Regions from separate parts of the Brevibacillus composti genome, predicted to be linked through region 1. Evidence: riboswitches for the same ligand, from Rfam matches in the RefSeq annotation. Region 1 holds a riboswitch; each other region holds the start of a gene.
The links. A riboswitch is a leader RNA that binds a small molecule or an ion and turns the genes downstream of it on or off. The one in region 1 is predicted to bind cyclic di-AMP.

Region 2: linked by a shared signal. The riboswitch ahead of JD108_RS03585 (hypothetical protein) and the one ahead of JD108_RS11995 (CAP domain-containing protein) in region 1 are both predicted to bind cyclic di-AMP.
Region 3: linked by a shared signal. The riboswitch ahead of JD108_RS18435 (C40 family peptidase) and the one ahead of JD108_RS11995 (CAP domain-containing protein) in region 1 are both predicted to bind cyclic di-AMP.
Region 4: linked by a shared signal. The riboswitch ahead of JD108_RS03600 (hypothetical protein) and the one ahead of JD108_RS11995 (CAP domain-containing protein) in region 1 are both predicted to bind cyclic di-AMP.

The regions. Positions count from the first base shown of each region.
Region 1 is NZ_CP066308.1:2,328,660-2,334,149, forward strand. Features, by position in the region: gene JD108_RS11985 (phosphotransferase family protein) at 1-827, opposite strand, end outside; gene JD108_RS11990 (cold-shock protein) at 949-1,152, opposite strand; cyclic di-AMP (ydaO/yuaA leader) riboswitch at 1,513-1,672, shown strand; gene JD108_RS11995 (CAP domain-containing protein) at 1,680-2,429, shown strand; gene JD108_RS12000 (hypothetical protein) at 2,560-2,706, opposite strand; gene JD108_RS12005 (homoserine dehydrogenase) at 2,773-3,789, opposite strand; gene def (peptide deformylase) at 3,842-4,366, opposite strand; gene JD108_RS12015 (aminotransferase class I/II-fold pyridoxal phosphate-dependent enzyme) at 4,532-5,490, shown strand, end outside.
Region 2 is NZ_CP066308.1:678,518-684,007, forward strand. Features, by position in the region: gene JD108_RS03570 (VirB4-like conjugal transfer ATPase, CD1110 family) at 1-1,372, shown strand, start outside; gene JD108_RS03575 (aspartate kinase) at 1,574-2,827, opposite strand; gene JD108_RS03580 (Na-translocating system protein MpsC family protein) at 2,909-3,214, opposite strand; gene JD108_RS03585 (hypothetical protein) at 3,283-3,747, opposite strand; cyclic di-AMP (ydaO/yuaA leader) riboswitch at 3,861-4,019, opposite strand; gene JD108_RS03590 (response regulator) at 4,227-4,928, opposite strand; gene JD108_RS03595 (ATP-binding protein) at 4,915-5,490, opposite strand, start outside.
Region 3 is NZ_CP066308.1:3,657,204-3,662,693, reverse strand. Features, by position in the region: gene JD108_RS18445 (sensor histidine kinase) at 1-865, opposite strand, end outside; gene JD108_RS18440 (response regulator transcription factor) at 866-1,585, opposite strand; partial or broken gene JD108_RS18435 (C40 family peptidase) at 1,933-2,463, opposite strand; cyclic di-AMP (ydaO/yuaA leader) riboswitch at 2,469-2,609, opposite strand; gene JD108_RS18430 (LiaF transmembrane domain-containing protein) at 2,927-3,337, shown strand; gene JD108_RS18425 (PspA/IM30 family protein) at 3,414-4,136, shown strand; gene JD108_RS18420 (class I SAM-dependent methyltransferase) at 4,199-4,774, shown strand; gene liaF (cell wall-active antibiotics response protein LiaF) at 4,790-5,490, shown strand, end outside.
Region 4 is NZ_CP066308.1:684,705-690,194, reverse strand. Features, by position in the region: gene kdpB (potassium-transporting ATPase subunit KdpB) at 1-1,986, opposite strand, end outside; gene kdpA (potassium-transporting ATPase subunit KdpA) at 2,000-3,682, opposite strand; gene JD108_RS22755 (potassium-transporting ATPase subunit F) at 3,715-3,792, opposite strand; gene JD108_RS03600 (hypothetical protein) at 3,954-4,361, opposite strand; cyclic di-AMP (ydaO/yuaA leader) riboswitch at 4,473-4,634, opposite strand; gene JD108_RS03595 (ATP-binding protein) at 5,195-5,490, shown strand, end outside.

The sequences.
Region 1 (5,490 bases):
GGCGTCACGCGGACGGACCAGACGATCGACGAAAAGACACTGATCGCGGCATACATCGCGTAAAGCTTCCAAAAAAGCTCCGGGATTCTCTCCCGCCCGAAGTAGCCGGCAATCTGCCCTGCCGAAAACGGGACGCTGCATTCTCGGCTGAACAAAGCCAATTTGCAAAAATCATGGAGCGGGTCGCCCCAGTCGAAGCGGTTAAAATCGATCACGCCTGCGAATGCTCTGCCTGATACGATCAGATTGCCTACGTGATAATCATCATGTTGGAATTGATTGGGGCGATCCTGCAGATAATGCTTGTTGTCTTCCAGGAAGGTTATGATCTTTTCATCATGTCTGATTTTGATGCCACAGGTTCGGTAGGCATCGACATAGCCCTTCGTTTTGTTCACAATCCGCTCATACCATGGACCAGTGGTTGCAGGTGCGGGATGTCGATGAAGCCTTGCCAACGTCTGACCGGCTTCCCAGCCGATTTGATACTGTTCCGATGGGGTCAATTGCGGCAATACGCGGCGCGCATCCTCGCCTTCGATGTAGCTGAGGATGTAATAGCAGAGACCCAGCGGCATGATTTTCCCCATTTCCAGCGGAATGGGACTTTTTGCGTCGTACTTTCGGATCGCTTGCATGACTTCATATTCAGCTCGTTTACCATCATAATGCCGAAGTTCCGCTGTTCGCAGCAGCAGCTTTCGACCGTCCCGGTGTATCACCAGGTATTTGCGGTCAAACGAAAAGCCATCCCGAATCGGTGTAATTTGCGTCGCATCGGCGAGAGACGGGATCCATTCACGCCATGCGCTGATCTTCTCCTCCACAGGAACCCCCCTTCCCATCCAGCTTATGGAAGAACATTGTACCATAAAACGCTCAGGATGGTTTGGATCGATCAAAAAAGCAACTGTCTGGGTGACAGTTGCTTTTTGACACGGGGATTCTTTACAGCCTTACCACGTTCTCCGCTTGCGGACCACGGTTGCCTTGGACAATGGTAAACTGCACGCGCTGCCCTTCGTCAAGGGTTTTGAAACCTTCCCCTTGGATCGCGCTGTAGTGCACGAATACGTCTTCCCCGCCTTCCACTTGAATAAACCCGAAACCTTTTTCTGCATTAAACCATTTTACTGTGCCAATTGTTTCCATATCGGTAACCTACCTCCAACAGTTTTCCAACAGTATTATGTGCAAACCTGAAAAGCTTCATGTAAAAAGAAAAAAACACATGTCAGCAAGGAAAATGAAGAATAGCTTCCCTCTAACAGGTGCCTTCATTTTTATCTATTGCACAAGGTTTCGTCTATGCTGTATCCAAAACGACGAAAGCCCTACCTCTCTTCCATCCTTGCGGCTCCGAAGACCGCGCCAGTGTGAATCAGAGTTTCCACAGTTGTTATTCAAGTCTCTTCATCTTACTTGATTTGGCAACAGAATGCAAATCGAGGAGTCACCTTGGCAAGATTTACAGGTTTCTTTCTCTATCGACTCTTGTTATCCTAGTAGGGCCAAACAAACAAGCCGAAACTTCCCAAAAGCGGGAAGTGCGGGGGACATCTATTTTGCCGAGATGACTTGTCTCTGCATTGGGGTGAATCACCGAATGTGATGGGTTGTATCCTCAGCCCAAACCCGACAACTAACCTCGTAGGCGAAGAAAAGGAGACGATGAGAACATGAAACCATTTGGCAGATCTATCATCGCGATTGCTTTGGGATTGGCAGTTACCTCTGTATCGACATCAGCATTTGCTGCCACCTGCCCTGTGAAAATGGATCCAAGTCAAGGACAGTGGCTTCCATATGTACTGAATTCCCAATCTTTGAAACAGTTCCAAACATCGAACCAAGGATCCAACTGGAACTGGTCCTATCCGACTTACTTCCAATGGACGGGATATCCGGTACAACAGCCGGTTCAGCAACCGGTACAAAAACCGTTTCAAAAGCCGGTTCAAAAACCGGTGCAACAGCCTGTTCAACAACCGGTTCAGCAACCTGCCAAAGCACCGGTCCAACAACCTGCACCAGCGCAAGCAGGCAAATCTGCTGAAGCTTCCTCCCAGTTTGCCCGTGAGGTTGCCAATCTGGTAAACCAGGAGCGTGCCAAAGCAGGATTGGCGCCGCTTGCCTATGATGCGGCTCTGGAAAAAGTAGCGCTGGCAAAAGCGGCTGACATGGATCAAAACCATTATTTTGACCATAACAGCCCGACCTACGGCTCTCCTTTCGACATGATGAAGAGTTTTGGCGTCCAGTACATGACCGCCGGTGAAAATATCGCCATGGGTCAGCGCAGTCCGCAAGAAGTCATGCAGCAATGGATGAACAGTGACGGACACCGCAAAAACATTCTGAACCCGAACTTCACCAAGATCGGTGTAGGCTATCAGAATGGCTACTGGGTCCAAGAATTCACGGGATAATGAAACAGAATGAGGAAAAACCGAGTCGGCGGAATCGCAGCTCGGTTTTTTTGTATGGGCAGGGAAATTCTTTTCACCGCATAAAGAGAAAAAGCCGGACAGGCTTCCGGCTTTTCCCTGCTGCACGAACCTACTCCTGACATGGAGCGCAGTTGTTGTCCGCCTTGTCCTCGAACAAGGGAATCTTCGTGTCGTGCATCTCCTGTTTGGTCGCGTATGCTCCCACCTGTTGCAACTCAACGCTGACGTCTTTGTCTTTGTTTCGCTGTTTGTCCATGGGATGCCTCCTCGAGAGTCCGACCTGCAAGTAGTATTTGCACCCGCGAGGATGGTATGCGCCGATTTATCCGGACTGCTGCAGGAGATGCTCCAAGTCCTTCAGCGCAGCGGCTGCGGCCGCGACCGGATCGGATTTACCTCCGATGACGAGCAGCTCTCCCATCGTGTCCGTTTCCACCCGGACCGCCTTGGTCGTGCCCCGCACGTGGACAAATGGATGCGTCGGCTCCAACAGTCTCAGCTCAACCGCCGCCTCCACTCTTCCCTGCGCGGATTGCAGGCGGCCGACCAGCTTGGGAACAAGTCCGGCAGCTCTCCACGCGGCGAGCTGCTCGTGAGTCAGCTGCTCGATCCCTTCCCTCTTTACGTCCGACAGTCGGAGCGGGGCACCGAATGCCGCATTGGCGAGGATGGTCAGTTTGCAGGCCGTGTCCCATCCCTCCAGGTCAAAGCGGGGATCAGGCTCCGCGATCCCCATTTGCTGGGCCCGCTCGATCGCTTGCGTCAGCGACAGTCGCTCGTCCATCATGGCTGTGAGCACATAGTTGGCCGTTCCGGTAAATATCCCTTCCATCAAGGATATCTCGCAACCGGCCAAATTGTACGCCAGCAAATCAACGGTGGGGAGGGCAGCCGCTGTCGCTCCGCTCACCTTGAGCTGGACGCCGTTTTCGCGGGCGAGCGCGGACAGTCCGGGATAATCCGCGACCAGCGCTCCCTTGGAGATCGCGATCACATGCTTCCCTCCCCCCAGGGCTGCCCGCATCGCTTCGAGGGCATGCCCCCCTGTCTGGATATCGGAGGGGCCCGCTTCGATGAGCACGTGATACGCGCACGACTCTAGAAAATCGGCTCCAGTCCACTCCGGTCTTCCCGCTCCCGCATCGGCGGAAAACGCACGCAGCTGATCCAAAGTCAAACCGTCGGCGTCATACGAACCGGCTGCCGAGCGCAATGCCCCGACGATCCGCACGTCCGCTCCATACCTCTTCCGATACCGCTCCTGCCGCTCCAACAGCAACCTGCCTGCTTGCCTGCCGACGGTACCATAACCGGAGATGATGACATCCCATCTTTTCACAGTGTGTTCCTCCCTTTGGTAAACCTGGACATTCTTCAATACGTCTCTTGCGTCAGCGAATGATCGGGATACGCTGTGCGAGAATCGGGGCCGCATCGGCCGGCTTCAGTTTTTTCCCGCTGCGATTTGAGTACAGCTCGTTTACATAATCGATATAAAGGATGCCGTGGAGATGATCCACTTCATGCTGAATGCAGCGGGCCAAAAAACCTTCGGCTTCGATGATCTTCTCTTCTCCCGCACGGTCGAGCGTCCCTACCTTTACATACTGCGCCCGCTTCACCAATCCGACGACGCCCGGTATAGAAAGGCATGCTTCCGTGCCCTCTTCCTCACCCTCCTTTTCGAGAATGACGGGATTGATCAGTTCGATCAGACCGCTGCCGCAATCCATGACGACGAGCTGCTTCGGGATCCCGACCTGAATGGCAGAGAGACCGGCACGCCCCGGGGCTGCATAGATGGTATCCACCATATCATCGAGGAGTTTGTACACATGCTGGTTGATGATTTTTACCGGCTTTGATTTTTCCCGCAAGATCGGATCTCCAAGCTGTACGATGAACCGCTCTGCCATCCTCTTTCCCTCCCTCTCAAGCAACCTGTTAATCTCAACGTAACAAAGCGCTCTTTATTCGTCAAACGCTTTTCTGGAGAGCTGTTTTTTCATCGACAAAACCACTCATATACGCTATCTTAAATGGTAAAGATGAACCTGATGGAAACAGAGAGGGAGGAAACCATGCATCCACTGGCATCTCAGCTTAACGACACGCTCCAACGCGAAAATCGGCATTACTATGACATGCTGTCGGAATTGGGCCGACTGATTTACTTCCCCAAAGAAGGCATCCTCAGCCAATCCGCTGAGGCCAAGGCGAAGGCCGGCAAGTACAACGCCACCATCGGCATTGCCCTGGAAAATGGACAACCCATGCATTTGAAGTCCATTCAGGACACTCTCTCGGCATACGCCCCCAAGGATTTGTACGAATACGCTCCTCCTGCGGGCAAACCGGAATTGCGCGCAGCCTGGCGGAAAAAAATGCTGGAGGAACACGCCTCGCTGCAAAACAAAACCTTTGGCAATCCGATCGTTACCAATGCGCTGACGCATGGACTCAGCGTGGTCGCCGACCTGTTTGCGGGCCCTGGCGATGCGGTCATCATCCCGGACAAAAACTGGGAAAACTACGAACTCACCTTCTCCATTCGCCGCGGGGCCGAGATGGTGTACTACCCGCTTTACAATGAAGAGATGAAATTTAACGCGGCGGGGCTGCGCGACGCGATTCTGGCCCAAAAGGAAAAAGGCAAAGCGATCGTCGTGCTCAACTTCCCGAACAATCCCACCGGCTACACGCCAGGGGCGAAGGAAGCCCAGGAAATCATCGCAGCCTTGCGTGCCGGCGCAGAAGCTGGCATCAATATCGTCGCGGTAACGGATGATGCCTACTTCAGCCTGTTCTTTGAAGATTCGCTCACGGAATCTTTGTTCGGCGAACTGTGCAATCTGCATCCCCGCATCCTGCCGGTAAAAGTAGACGGCGCGACCAAGGAAGAATACGTCTGGGGCTTCCGCGTCGGATTCATCACCTACGGCGGCCCGAGCGATGCCGCACTGGCTGCGCTGGAACAGAAAACGATGGGCATTATCCGCGCCACGATTTCCAGCGGTCCGCATCCTTCCCAGACGTTTAT
Region 2 (5,490 bases), 1.7 Mb from region 1:
GAACGACTTGACCACCCGCGACCAGCGGATGATGTTCGGCCTGCTGACGATGGTCCATATCGCGGACAGCAAGGAGCAGCTCGACAGCGATACGGAGGCGCTGCTCACAACCGCCCGCAAGCATTTGTGCCAGTTTTCCACGCTTACCTACCAGCAAATGGACGGTCTGAATACGGTGCTCCCCTACGGCTTGCGGAAGGTTCACGCTTTGCGGACGTTAACGACGGAAAGCACGGCTGTCTTTATTCCGTTTCGGGCGCAGGAAATCGTGCATCCGGGCGGCATTTACTACGGACAAAATGTGATCAGCAAAAACATGATTATTGCCAACCGCAAGCAACTGTTGAACGGAAACAGCTTTATCCTCGGCGTATCCGGTTCCGGCAAAAGCTTTACCGCGAAACGGGAAATCGTCAACCAGATGCTGGCCAGCGACGACGATATTATTTTGATCGACCCGGAACGGGAATACTCCGCACTGGTGAACGCATTGGGCGGCGAGACGATTCATATATCCGCCACTTCGCCCAACCATATCAATGCGATGGATATGAATCGTCAATATGGCGATGGAGCCAATCCGATCATTCTCAAATCGGAATTCGTCCTCTCGTTATGCGAGCAGTTGATTGGCGAATATCAACTGGGAGCGAAGGAAAAGTCGCTCATTGACCGCTGCACCGCCAGCGTGTACAGGAAGTATTTGCAGAGCAACTATAAGGGGCAGCCGCCGACGCTTCAGGACTTTCGCGCGGAGCTGCTCAAGCAATCGGAGCCGGAAGCGCAGGACATCGCGCTTGCGATTGAACTTTTTACTTCTGGCAGTTTGAATACGTTCGCCAAGCCGACCAATGTCAATGTCCATAACCGGCTCATCTGCTACGACATTCTCGACTTGGGCAAACAGCTCCTCCCGATTGGCATGCTTGTTGTTTTGGACAGCATCCTGAATCGGATTACACAAAATCGGGTTAAAGGCAAAAATACGTTTATCATTATTGACGAAATCTATCTTTTGTTTCAGCATGAATACAGCGCCAACTTTCTGTTCACGCTTTGGAAGCGCGTCCGAAAGTATGGCGCTTTTTGTACGGGAATTACGCAAAACGTGGATGATTTGCTGCAAAGCCATACGGCCCGGACTATGCTGGCGAACAGCGAATTTATCGTCATGCTGAATCAGGCCAGCACCGATCGGATGGAGCTTGCCGGGCTTCTCAATATTTCGGACCTGCAACTCTCCTATATTACCAATGTTGACGCCGGGAATGGATTGATGAAGGTAGGCAGTTCCCTTGTGCCGTTTACCGACAAGTTCCCGCGGAACACGAAACTGTATCGCCTGATGACGACGAAGCCTGGGGATCATTAACAAACAACAGTAAGCGATTGGTCTTAACCGAGAACAATCGCTTACTTTTTTAAATTGTTTTTCATTTTCCGGTTTAAACACTCTTGTAAAACTCACTGCCAATGGTGCTACTCTTTCTAAGTGGTTTAGGTTTTCGAATGTACCGCTAATTTCTAGTGTTAATTGAACTAAGATACAGCGTGTTTTTCCGTTGAGTAACATTCATTCATTACTTACGTCCGTTACAAAGACATATTCGTGCTCGTCGAGTCCAAACACGGTATGCAGGGATCGAATAACTTCATGGAGCCTTCTCCCTTCGATTACGCACGAAATTTTAATTTCAGACGTGCTGACCGTGTAAATGCTAACGCCGGTTTCGGCAATGGTATGAAACATCGTCGCTGCAAGACCAGGGGAACTGACATTTCCCGCCCCGACGATAGATACTTTCACCAAATCGGAGTGGGTTTCCAAGTTTTTGAAACCAACATCTGCCTGGATGTGATAAAGCACACTTTTTGCCTTCTCCAGATCGGCGAGGCTAACGGTAAAGGACAGGTCAGCCTTGCCATTCCTTATTCCGCCTTGAACGATAAGATCGACATCAATGTCGTCATTCGCAAGCGAATTAAAAACCGCAGCGAGTCGGCTTGGGTTTGTAGGCATATCCAATAAGCTTACATGCGCAATAGGCTTGTCGAACGCGATGCCACGAACCACGATTCCTTGTTCCATATCCGTTTCCTCCTTTACTTGCGTACCTTCATGGTTCGTAAAGCTGGATCGAACGACCAACTTCACTTTATTTTGTTTGGCACATTCCACCGCACGGGGGTGAAGAACCGCCGCTCCGAGATGAGCCATTTCCAACATTTCGTCGTAAGAGATTTCCTTCAGTTTTCTGGCCTGCTTGACGATGCGCGGATCGGTTGAATAAACACCGTCCACATCCGTGTATATTTCGCACAAATCTGCCCGGATCGCTGCTGCAAGCGCGACAGCCGTCGTGTCGGAGCCCCCGCGTCCAAGCGTCGTAATCTCGCCATTCTCTGTCACTCCTTGGAAACCGGCTATAATGACAATGCGCCCCTGATATAGCGCATTCATTATTCGATCTGCCTGAATGTCGATAATCCGTGCCTTCCCGTGGTTGGCTTCTGTACGAATGCCGGCTTGCCAGCCGGTTAAAGAGACCGCTTGTTCGCCCAGGGCGTGCAGCGCCATCGACAACAGGGCAACCGAAACTTGTTCTCCTGTACTGAGCAGCATGTCCATTTCACGCGCTGAAGGGGTTGCCTCCGCGATTTCTTTGGACAACTCGATCAAATCGTCCGTCGTATCTCCCATTGCGGAGACCACCACGACGCACTGATGGCCTTCCTGCCTTCGGTCCGCTATCCGACGCGCAACGCGCTTTATCCGTTTGGCGTCGCCTACGGAACTGCCGCCATATTTCATCACCAATAATGACAACATTATCTCTCCCGATTATGAATTCGAATACTGTTCCACTTAACTGACGGACAGGCCTTGGAATAAAACGTCTCTTCAAACCTAATCATGCATATACTTGTGCTCGATATCGCAATCCAGATGAATCAGCTCCATTTTTTCCCCGGTGCCGATGCAAATGTCGGATTGAATGGAAGTGACGCGGCAACCGACAATTGCAGCCACTTTAGGTTTCAACAGCGCTTGCAATCGGTCGCGATCCATTTCGACTATCGTCTGATGAATGCTTCTGCCGCGTATGGTATGGACAGAGATGGAATGCTCAATTGTTGGAGTTCCTTTGGCAATGATCACGATATGGTTTTTAATGACTCTTACTTCCACCTCCTGCGGATGTTCACCGATCATTGCAAGTAGGCCTCTTTCAGTTGATTTACAAGCTCCTGCACCATGCATTTCTCCTTTCCGTTACGAGATCAGAATGAGACGTAAGATTCGGCATGTTCCATGATATATTGTTGTTTTATCGGAAAATCACCGTGATGTGGCAAAAGAAAAGGGGTCTCGAGAGTGGATGACAAGTCCATCAACGCCGATTCGGCCAACTCTTTTCGAATCCTTCCCCAATTCTCTTCTTTACCCTGTAGCAATTGAAAGGCTTGGGCAATGTTAAGACCTTTCAGATTCATATATACGGATGCCCATCCGACGAGGTCGAACGGTTTTTTCGTATTAGGCAATCGGTATTCTCCCCAACCGCTAAACCCGTTGCCGGATAGTTTCAGATATCCGCACACGCTACCTTTTTCGTTTTCGAAAAATAAACGCCGGGTCAACTCTTGATCGAAGCGAAATACTTCGATGGAACGGATTCTCTCCTCATACCGAAAACCGGGCGATTCAAGACCCGGCAGTGGATCCGCTTCTTGCACGTGTAACATGCTTGCCACTCTCCCTAAATGTTTTTTTGGGTACGACAAAAAGCCCGAAGAGCAGAGAAACGAAGCTCTCGGGCAGTCTGTTGTCAGTCCATCAGACAAACGCAGCTCGGATACGGTTCTCTCTCAATGCGCTTACGAGGTTAGCTGTCGGGTTAGGGCTTGAGAGTACCCTTTCCAAGTGCCAAGCAGACAAGGAATTCACCCCGTGAAACCATTTAATGGCTTCTGTTGGTTCCCCCGTTTCCCCTTAGGGAATTCAGCGATTCAAATGAATTTGAAGTTGTTGATAGAGATCATACGCTTTTTGCAAGACAATGTAAAAGCCGAATCCAACGCCTATTTTTGATTTTTAGCCTTTTCTCGTGCGCGAAAACGGATGCATCGGACAAAAACTTACGGAGACGGCAATATTTCTACACGAAGGTCCCGTTCTTACGTTTTTGAACGGAGGATGGACGTAGCCGAGGTAAGCGACTCTGTTACTCCCTGGACAGGAAGCGATAGCCGATCCCCGGCTCCGTCAGAATGAACTTGGGCCGAGTCGAGTCTTCCTCGAGTTTTTTGCGTAGATGTCCGATGTACACCCGCAAATAATGGCTGTCGGTCTCATTGTGGTGGCTGCCCCATACTTGTTGGAGCAGCTGACGCTGCGTGACTACTTTCCCGGCGTTGGAGGCGAGAATTTTCAACAGATCGTATTCTGTTGGGGTCAACTTGATCCGTTCTCCCTTCAACTCCACGCTTCGCTGTGCCAGGTCGATGGTCAGCTCGCCGATCTGGAGGATGGGCTCATTCGACGATTTGGCTACGTGCCGCAGCGCAACACGCATTCGAGCGACGAGCTCTCCCATCCCGAACGGCTTGGTTACATAATCATCGGCGCCGCTGTCGAGCGCGACGATTTTATCTTCCTCCCTGTCTTTTGCCGTCAGCACAATGATCGGCGAATTTGACCATTCCCGGATGCGGCCGAGCACTTCCATGCCGGATATGCCCGGCAACCCGAGATCAAGTATGATCAAGTCCGGCAACATCAAGGATGCCTGTTGGAGGCCCTCCTCTCCTGTCGAGGCTTCGTAGATGGCATATTGATGGGCTTGCAGGGTTACCTTCAGAAGCTTTCGAATTTGGGGTTCATCATCGATGATCAAAATGCGAGCCCCATGTTCATTCATGGTCATGATTCGTGGTTCCCCTTTCTTCAGCTGCTGCAAGCAAGTCGTCTTGCTTGTTTAAGGGAAGGGTTATCGTTACAATGGTCCCTCGCGGTTCCTTCGGCTGCGCCGATATCGTTCCTTCATGAAGCTCGACGATTCCTTTGCATATGGCAAGTCCCAATCCCGTACCGGTTATTTGCTTCGCAGCGGTTGAACGGTAAAACTTTTCGAATATCCGATCGTATTCGTCCTCGTTCAGTCCAATCCCCGTATCGGAGACCGAGATGACAACGCCTGCTTCCCCGGTTTTCACTGACAGGACGATTTCACTATAATCCGGACTGTATTTGATCGCATTGCTCACGACATTGACCAACATTTGCTCTAGCAATACTTCGTCACCCAGGACCATAATGGGCCCGTCATCCGGCAACTCGGTGCGCAGCTTTCGATGTTGTTGAAAGTCTTTGACCTGAGATAACGTGACGCCGATCAAGTCCTCCACATCGCACCAGTTTTTCCTGAGGCGCAGCATCCCGCTCTCCAGCTGCACCATGCTGAGCAGATTCGTCACTAGGCGATTCAT
Region 3 (5,490 bases), 1.3 Mb from region 1:
GCAGCTCATCCAGCAGCACTTCCAGATCATCCGTTTTTTGCTCGATTTTCTTCATCTGCTTCTGGATCCGCTCCAGTTCCTGAACACGTCCGGAGGCGATATAGGAAGCATAGCCTTTGATCGTCGTCAGCGGCGTGCGGAAATCGTGGGCGATGGCGGCGATCACTTCGGATTGCCGCTCCTCGGAGAAGCGTAGCTGGTCCACCATGTCGGAAAAATAGCGGAACAGGCGGCCGAACTCGTCCTCGGAGTGGTACGTGAAGGAAACCAGGCGCTTCCCGGCGCGAATCTCTTGGGTGACACGCGACAGCTCGTTGACCGGGCGGAGAATCCAGCGGACGAAGAAGCCGAGCAGCACCAATCCCACCAGGGCGATGCTTCCGTAAATATACATGAGCATCATGCTGACGCCTTTTGTGGCCATGATGTCGGAATCATCGGTATAAAAGTAAATGATCGTCTGCCCCTTTTTGGGAGGCTCGTGCTGATAGTGATATTCGGCCACGACCTTCAAATCCGTATTTTCCCGGTTGGTTTTGCGCGGCGGGTTTTTGAGGTTATAGGCCTGCGAGGTCTTGCTGTAGATCGTGTTGCCATTGGCATCCTTGACGACCATCTTGTAGACCAGATCCTCAGGCAGCTGTTTTTCCAATTCGCTTCGGTCCGTGGGGTCTTTGAAGTTGCTCGCGCTGAGCAGTTGATTGACACGGACCTTTTCCGCTGTTTCCTTTTCGTAGCGGTATTGATTGTGGCGGTCTGTTTTCAGCTGCACGACGATAATGTCCTCGAAGACGAATTTGAAGACGAGGATATTCAGCGCAATCAGTGCGAAAAACGAGAGAAACAGCTTGTTGCGAATGCTCATCTACACTTTCTCCCCGATGAATACGTAGCCCGTCCCCCATTGCGTTTTGATGTATTGGCGCTCGCCCTCCAGCTTTTCCCGCAGGTTCTTGATGTGTACCGTCACCGTATTGAGCGAGCCGTACCCATAGCCCCAGACGCGGTCGTAAATCTGTTCGCGCGTGAAGACGATGCCGGCGTTTTCCGCGAGAAAGGTAAGCAGTTGAAATTCCTTGGTGGACAGATCTACTTTCTCTTCGTTCACATAGACAGAGTAGGTTTCCTTGTGAATTTCCAGCCCTTTGAACTTCAGGACGGTAATGGCGGAATTGGACGTCTCCTTGTCGGAATGTTCCTCCGTATGTTTGCGGATGCGCTCATAGCGGCGCAGATGCGCACGGATGCGGGCAAGCAGCTCCTCCGTGTCAAACGGCTTGGTGATGTAGTCGTCGGCACCGATCTCAAACCCGACGACCTTGTCCACCGCTTTCCCCTTAGCGCTGAGGAACAGGATCGGCAGGTCGGATTCGCGGCGGATCTGCGAGCAGAGCTCGTAGCCGCTCATATTGGGCATCATGATATCGAGCAATATCAGATTCGGCTTCAGGCCCTGCTTCAGCAGCTGCAGTGCGTGTTCGCCGCTTTCCGAGGAGGTCACCTCATAGCCTTCATTGACCAGAATCTCTTCCAGCAGCTCTATGATTTCAAGATTGTCATCGACAAGCAAAACATGTTCCTTCACAGGTATTCCCCCAGTAATCTCAGATCTCCAGCAGGTTTCTTATCTCTATCCAATCATATCACGGTTTGCCGGACGAAGGGCATAGAATCCAACTCTTTCCATTCGTAATCTTGCAGGAAAATGGCGCTTTGCGGCGAATGGGCCTACCACTTCCTCTTGACACCAGGTACTAAATTGCGTCAGAAAAAGCCAGAGACCTAATGTCCCTGGCTTCATTCATGTAACGGATCTTACTTGACAGGCGCATCTGCCTGCGGTTCGGGAGTGGGTACGTCTGCTGCTTGGGCAGGTACCGCTGTCTGTTGCTCAGGTTGTGGCGCTTCTGCTTGAGCGGCTCCCGCCTGTGCCTGCTGCACGGGCTGTTCAGGTGTGGAAGCTGCTTGTACCGCTTTCTTGGCGGCCGGAGCGGCTGTCGGGATGGCATTTGCCTGGAGATGCACGGATGAAATCCGCTTCGCTCCGACAAAACGCTTGCTCCAGTAGTAGGGGTCGCTCAGCTTGGTGTTGACGACACCCCTGCCAGACTCCGAGTGCACAAACGTGTCATTTCCGATGTAGATGCCCACATGCGAGATGCTTCGCCCGTTCGTCTTGAAGAAAACGAGGTCGCCCGGCTGCAAGTCTTTGCGGCTTACAGGCTGGCCTACCTGGTATTGGGAAGCGGAGTTGTGAGGCAAGTCTACACCGAGCGCTTCAAATACATAGCGTGTAAAACCGGAGCAGTCAAAACCCTTTTTCGTGGTTCCGGAAGACTTGTAAGGGACACCGTAAAGGTCTTTGACGACAGTCATCAGGGGGGGGCCCTCCTGAGCATGTGCTGGGACGGTACCCATTGCAAGCAATCCGGCAATCAATAAAGAAACTACCGTCTTGCGCAAAAGAAACTGCTCCTCTCCTGAGCCTACGAGGTTAGCTGAAGGGTTCGGTTGAAAGGATTTCCCTAGACTGCCCGAGATGGCAGCCATTCACCCCAAAGTAAAGTGGGTCCCCCGTTTCCGCGAGCGGAATTCGGCTATTTATCGATGTTTTTTTACACGCACCTCCACATAGTTCACCATGACGCCGGTATTTCCTTTTTTTAGCCTTGTTTGTTCACAAATTTGTCACAAAATTTTGTCATACGCTGTAACGAACGCGACGAGGATGTTCGTCTACGCAGCTTGTCCAAAGGGGGACGGAAGCCCGTCCGGTCGAGGAAGGACACGGCATCCGTCCCGGGACGGAGACGAAAACCAACCGCACGCCCGTTATCCCGAATACCTTCTCCGTCTACAATGAGGTCATAAGGTTCACGCCATACCCGCAACACAACAATCAAGACGATTGGAGGGAAGGAATGATATGAACGAGCGGTCTGGCAAGGTGCTCTTGGGACTGGCTCTCCTGTTGACCGGAGGATTTGTGCTTTTGGATCTTCTGGGCATCGACGGCGGCCATTTCCTCGGTGTGCTGATCCCCGGGCTGATCATGTTATACGGAGCCCGCAAGGTCATCAAAGGTTCCGGTTCCCGCTTCTTTGGGATACTGGTCTTTCTGTTCGGGCTGTTAATGATGATCGGCAAGCTGCATCTGCTGTTCAACGTCATACTCGCGATTGGAGTGATTTACCTGGGCTATCGCCTGATCCGCCGCCGAGACAAGTCAGACGAACACATGCCGACACGATGGGAAAGACAGTGGGCGCAGCAGGTATTAAAGGAAGACGCTTTGGATCGGTGGGAACGCCAAACTACCCAGAAACAGCCGTATTGATCCGCGAGCAGCACCCTTCGCCAAAAAACTTGGCGTAACCAAGAATGCAAGTGATATGATAAGGAGGAACCTAACAATGGGTATCTTTAAAAGACTGCGTGATTTGACAGTAGCATCGGTGAATGACGTCCTGGATTCGATGGAAGATCCGGTAGTCATGCTGAATCAGTATATGAGAGATATGGAAGTGGAGATTGGTCAAGTAGAGGTGGCAGTAGCCAAACAGGTTGCTTTGGAGAAAAAATTCCGCCAACAATGGGAGGAAGCCGTGGCACTCGCGGAGAAGCGCGATCGTCAGGTGAAGCTCGCCCTCGTCGAAGGGGAGGACCTGCTCGCCCGCCGCGCTCTGGCCGACAAGAAGCAGTACGAGCTGCGCGCACAGGAATATGAGACACTGTACCAGACCGCTTCCGAGGCCGCCCAGCAGATGCGTGAAAAGCTGGCTGAGCTGAAAGAAGAATTCTATAAGATGAGAGCGAAGAAGTTCACGCTGATGGCCCGTGCACAGGTCGCCAAAACGCAAAAGCAAGTCAACCATGCGATCGTGGGCATCGGCACCCAGACAGCGGGCAAGGGCTTTCAGCGCATGGAGGAAAAAGTCCTGCGGATGGAAGCAGAGGCCAATCTGAGCGGCCAATGGCGGCAAACGACTGCCGGCCTGGAACAGTCTCTCGACGCGCTGGAAAAAAATGATCTGGACGAAGAATTGGCGCAAATCAAAGCTTCCCTGCAACAGAAAAAGGATGCACCTCCAGTGAAAGCAGAAGCGCCAAAACAGGAAGATAAACCTTCTGTGTAGAATAAATGTGGCAACCAGGCAGCCTGTGTAACAGGCTGCTTTTCCCCTAGGAGGTTCTATCCTTGGCAGACTTTATGGTCTTTTTACGAAGATTTTTTGCCGAACCGGGGCGCGTCGGGAGCATTATTCCGAGCTCGCGCTTTTTATGTGAACAGATGCTCCGCAGCGTCAACTGGGACCAGTCCGATGTGATCATCGAGCTCGGGCCGGGAACCGGCGTCTTTACGCAGAGCATCCTGCAAAAGAAACGGGCGGATGCCACCTATGTGGCGGTCGAACGAGATCCGCTGTTCCGCGATATGCTGATCCGCCGTTTTCCGGATATGACGATTTGGGATGAAGCCCTGAAAATAAATGAGTATCGGGAGAATGCCGGGATCGGAAAGGCAAATGCCATCATCTCCGGACTTCCGTTTGCCAATTTCCCGGAAGAATTGCGCACAGGCATCTTGGATCAGGTGCAATCCGCACTGGTTCCGGGTGGTTTGTTCATTACGTTTCAATATTCCCTGCAATTGAAAGCTGAGCTGCAACAGCGGTTTCAGCGGGTAGAGATTACATTTACGCCGTTGAATATTCCGCCAGCTTTTATTTATACATGCCGCACGGACGGTACGGGAAGCCGGCATGGGGCGTAGGAGAGGAGACCCTTTGTGAAATTGTCCCGCTTGCACAAAATGACGGCTGGTGTCCTGATCATTTTGACAGGTATTGGCCTTTTCCTTGACAGCTTGAATCTCATTCAATTTGGCCTGTTTGATCTGTGGCCGTTGGTGCTCGTGTATTTCGGCGTGCGATTGTGGGAAAATCACAAGCGTTTCCGGGGCGGCCTCCTGATTGCGCTCGGCACGGTGATTGCACTGGACATGTGGCTGCAGGTCAGTCTGTTTAAGCTGATCATTCCGATTTTGTTCATCTACTTCGGCTTCCGGCTGGTGCGTGGGCGCTCGGGTGAAAAAGACGAGCGGCCCGGCCTCCCGAATGACGATGAATTTTCGCACGCTCGCCCAGAGGGTGAGCCGCGCCACTGGCGAAAGAAAATGGAGCAACGCGCGTCCTTTGGTTCGGCGGATCACAGCCGGGAAAAGACATCGGCCTTTGGCACAGGCAGCATCTTGTCGCCAAAAGAGACGAGGAGCTCGTTGATCGGCGACTTTCATTTGACGTCCGGCCGGTTTGAGCTGAGCCAAATGCATATCTGGCACGGAATCGGCGGCGTCGTCATCGACCTGTCCCGGGCGATGCTGATCGAGGACGAAGCGTTTCTCGTGATCGACGGTTGGGTGGGGGACGTCACGATTTACGTTCCGGTAGACATGCCCGTCGCCGTATCCGCTGAGGTAAGCGTAGGGGA
Region 4 (5,490 bases), 1.6 Mb from region 1:
GAACGGCGCGATGACACCGCCCAATCCATAAATAAGCAGGTTCCGGCTGAGCAATTGGGCGGAACTCATCGGTTTGTAGGCAACGCCCTTCATGGCCAACGGAATAAGCAACGGGATAATGATCGCATTAAACACAAGCGCCGACAAAATGGCCGACATTGGTGATCCGAGTCCCATTACATTCAATACGTTCATTTCCGGAATCGCCTGCATGAACATGGCCGGGATAATGGCAAAATATTTGGCGATGTCGTTCGCCACGCTGAAGGTGGTCAGAGCGCCGCGCGTCATTAGCAGTTGCTTGCCGATCGCTACGACTTCAATGATCTTCGACGGATCGGAGTCAAGATCGACCATGTTGGCCGCTTCCTTGGCTGCCGTCGTGCCGCTGTTCATCGCAAGTCCTACATCCGCCTGCGCGAGTGCCGGGGCATCGTTCGTTCCATCTCCGGTCATGGCTACCAGCTTACCGGCCGCCTGTTCCCGCTTGATCACGGCAATTTTGTCTTCCGGCTTGCTCTCGGCGATAAAGTCATCCACCCCGGCCTCTCGTGCGATTGTCGCTGCTGTCAACGGGTTGTCTCCTGTACACATGATCGTTTTGATTCCCATCTTTCGCAACTGATCGAAACGCTCCCGCATGCCGGGCTTCACCGTATCCTTCAAATAAATGAGTCCGTAAATTCGATTGTCGACGGCAACGGCGAGCGGCGTTCCGCCCTCCGATGCGATCGCGTTCCCTTTTTGTTCCAAATCGGTGGGAATAACCCCTCCTTGTGCACTGACCCAAGCCTTGACTGCGTCAACCGCGCCTTTGCGAACTTTTCGTCCATTCGGCAAATCGATACCGCTCATGCGAGTTTCCGCTTTAAATTCTATGAATTCCGCACCTTCAGCCGCATTCGTTGGATACGTATACCCTTCTTTTTTCATGAGTTCGAGTACGGATCGGCCTTCGGGTGTTTCATCCTTCACTGAACTGACGGCTGCCCATTCGGCTACCGTCTCTACGGTCGTATCCCCAACCGCGATGAACTCGCTGGCCATCCGGTTCCCAAACGTGATTGTACCTGTTTTGTCCAAAATCATCGTATCGATGTCGCCTGCCGCTTCCACCGCTTTCCCTGACATGGCCAGTACATTGAAACGGGTTACTCGGTCCATCCCGGCAATACCGATTGCGGATAATAAACCGCCGATCGTTGTTGGAATGAGACATACCAGCAGCGAAATCAGAACGGGAATCTCCAATTTGATTCCAAGATAATCGGCCATCGGCGCCAATGTCACCACAACGATCAGGAAAATCAGGGTCAGGCTGACAAGCAGGGTATTCAGCGCGATTTCGTTTGGCGTTTTTTGTCTCTTTGCGCCTTCGACTAATGCGATCATCCGATCGATGAACGATTCGCCAGGGTCGCTTGTAATCCGTACGGTTATCCGGTCGCTAACGACCCGCGTGCCGCCGGTTACCGAACTGAAATCGCCGCCTGCTTCTTTGATGACAGGAGCGGATTCGCCGGTAATGGCTGACTCGTCCACGGAAGCGAGCCCATCAATGACCTCCCCGTCACCCGGAATCATCTCCCCTTGCGAGACAATTACAACATCGCCTTTGCGCAGTTCCGTGGACGGAATCACCTTCACACTGTTGCCGATTACTTTATTGGCCATGATTTCTTTTTTCGTCTTCTTGAGAGTGTCGGCCTGCGCTTTTCCTCTGCCCTCAGCCAATGCCTCGGCGAAGTTGGCGAACAGCACGGTAAATAGCAAAATTAGAAAAACCGCCAGATTAAATCCAACTCGTCCTTCGGTACCGAAGTAGCCCGGAAACAACGTCATTAACAACACGACGAACGTTCCTGCTTCGACGACAAACATGACCGGATTTTTCATCATGACAACCGGATTTAATTTGATAAAGCTGTCCAAGATCGCCTTTTTTACGATCTCGGCGGACAACATGTTTTTTTGTTTCGTATTCATGATCTCACCTCTTCTATTTCAGGAGCGTCAAATGCTCTGCGATCGGACCCAGAACAAGGGCGGGCAAAAAGGTCAAAGCTCCGATAATCAGTACGGTACCGACGAGAATACCCGCAAATAATTTGGTGTCCGTGCGGAACGTTCCGATCGTTTCAGGCACCCATTGTTTCGCCGCCAGGGAACCGGCTACGCCGAGCAGTGCCACAATAGAAATGTAACGTCCGAACAGCATGACAAGTCCCGTAGAAACGTTCCAGAACGTCGTATTGTCGCCCAAACCTTCGAAGCCGGAACCGTTGTTCGCGGCGGAAGACGTATATTCATACAGTACCTGCGAGATGCCATGGAAGCCGGGATTGCTGATGGCCCCTTTCCCCAAATCCGTCAAAAAGGCGATTGCCGAGGGCGCCAAAATAATAAGCGGGTGAGCTAAAATAGCGATGGCGACTAGTTTCATTTCCCGGGCTTCGATTTTGCGCCCCATGAATTCCGGCGTACGGCCAACCATTAGTCCGCAAAGGAAGACGCCCAATATCGCATACATAAGCATGTTGACCAGCCCGACGCCGTCACCGCCGAATACACAGTTCAGCATCATTTGCGAAAGCGGCACCAGACCACCCAGCGGCGTCAAGGTATCATGCATATTATTGACCGTACCTGTTGTCGCCGCGGTCGTAACCGTTGTAAACAAGGCCGACTGCGCTATCCCGAACCGGACTTCCTTACCTTCCATGCTTCCTTGCGAAGCGTCGATTCCGAGCGCATTCAGTGCCGGGTTCCCCCGCAGTTCCGACGTGTACACAACCGAGAGGAAGGCGACAAACAAGATAAGCATCGCGCTGAAGATCACCCAGCCTTGTTTTTGATTTCGCGCGAATCTGCCGAATGTATACGTCAATGCGGCCGGAATACACCACATCGACAGCATTTCAATCACGTTCGTGAGCGGACTCGGATTTTCAAACGGATGCGATGAATTGACACCGAAAAATCCGCCCCCATTCGTTCCCAGGTGCTTGATCGATACGAGGGAAGCCACCGGACCGATTGCAATTAGCTGTGTCTCGCCTTCAATCGTTGTCGCTTGAACGGTCGGACTAAGCGTTTGCGGCACCTTTAAAGCCACCAGCGCCAGCGTCACGATGATCGCCATCGGGATAAGCAAACGGGTGTGCGCTTTGACAAAATCGGTGAAGAAGTTGCCGAGCGTTTTCCCTTTGCTTGTCAAACCGCGAATGAACGCGATCGCTACGACGATGCCGGATGCCGCTGATGTAAACATCATCATCATAATAACAGCCATTTGCGAGAAATAGGACAATCCTGTTTCGCCGCTGTAATGCTGCAAGTTCGTATTCGTCATGAAGCTGATGACCGTATTGAAAGAAAGCGTTGACTCCATGTTATCGATGCCGTTCGGGTTGATCGGCAGCCATTTCTGGATGCGTAAAATCAAATAACTGACCGCCACCAAAATAACGTTGGTCAATATCAAGCTGAGCGTGTATCGTTTCCAGCTCATTTCAGCGCGGTTTTTCAAACCGGTCAGTCCGTAGATCAACCTTTCAATCGGTCCGAATATTTTGTCGGTCCGGTTGGGTTCATTGGAAAATACATGAAAGATGTATGCCCCCAAAGGTTTGACCAAAAAAACTAAAATCACAATGACCGCTACCAGTTGCAAAATGGCCATTTCATGCCCTCCTCAAACATATACAGATCATATTAAAATTTTTCGGGATTCACCAAAGCAAAAACGAGATATAAAAAAATCAAAACCGTAAAAACAGCAACTATTATCATGAGCGTTCTCCCCCCGATTCACCTGCAACTCGTCCGCACCAAGCTAAAAATAAGCAAAACAATCCATATACGCCACCTAGTGTTAAAATCATTGCGATATCCATCATGAATGATCATCCCTCCCTTCAAGCATGTACCCGGTACGTTTGCCTGATATGGATTCAGCTTTCGTTATCAAGCAGAAACGAAACATCATCGCTGCGGGTGTAAATGACATAGCTAGCGCCAAGTCCTTTGTAGATGAGTCTTGCATTGTTGCTGCCGGTGATGATATAGATCGGCTTGCCTGTCCAGGATCGGCAGATCTGAATGTATCGGCAAATCAAGGGCAAACTTGACTCAAACAAGTACACCTTCCCTACCGGTAACTCTGGAATGAGCCAGGTTTCCCGGTCTACAGTATCGACCATTAAGATGTGCTTGACGCCCAAATGTGTCAATCTCGACTTCTCTGTTTCATGATTGGTAATCGCTGCATAAGTTATTCCTTTGATTCGCAACGCTTTAATAAACTGCTCCCCGGTTTTGTTGGGCGCAGAGACGAGTACAAACTCATCTTGAGCTTCCATAGCCAATCTCCTCCATCCTGGTACAGGCAACAAAAAAGAAGCTTTCGGAAGAGGAACTCTTCGTCAGCTTCTTAGGCACGAAAAAACACCGTGTCTAATCACGACAATTGTTGCCTCTCTTAAAGACGCTTACGAGGTTAGCTGTCGGATTCGGGCGTAAGAGTCGCCCTACGCCGGATTTACCGGCGATTCACCCCATGAAGCCGACAAGACCGGCTTCGATTGGTTCCCCCGCTCCTTCGTGTTAATTGAAGAATTCAGCGATTGAAACGATGATTATCATGTTCACGAAACACCACAGAGGCATAAGCACTGTGGTCGAAACTTACGATCACAAGCTTCATCATCCTCTCTCTACAAGGGCCACACTTTTGAAAAGAGCTGCTTCCGCATTTACGAGTTTTGCTTATGGATTCGGGCGGTGAGAGTCGCCCTGCCCCTGCTTAAGCTTCGTATAAGCGGGGGAATTCATCCCTTACGGATCCGGTTGACTTGCTCTCACACAAGCACTGATCCGTAGTTGGTTCCCTCTTGTTCCTGAGTCACAATTAAGCAACTGTAAATGAAAAACAATTCAATTCATGGACGTATGTTACTCCGAGACAAAAAAACTGTAAAGTGAAGCATATTGTATATCCGCTTAAAAAGAGTGCTTTATGTTTGGGAATTCATGACCCTGGCAGAAGATCTTCATTTTTCTCGTATTTACTCATTATTTTGAGGTTTTTCAATCATTTTTACGAAATTTTTACGCCCAGTACCGGTTTATTTTACTCTTTTTTTACAGTAACCTAGAGAGGAGAGACACAAAAAAGAGCAGGATGTGTTTTGCTATGCATAAATGGAATGCGGTATGGATTTCGTTGCGATCGTACGTAAGCACGACTTTGCTGATCGCTCTCATGACCATGGTATTAAAACCGTTTGGTCTTGCTTTTGACTTGGTCAATATTGCTCTTATCTATTTACTCCCGGTTCTTTTCAATGCCGTCTTCGGGGGACTGCGTCCTGCTTTCTACGCGGCGATCCTGGGTGTCTTAGCCTTTGATTTCTTCTTCGTGCCTCCTGTACTGAGCTTTACCGTATCAGACTTGCGCTATCTGGTTTCATTTGGCGTCTATTTGGCGGT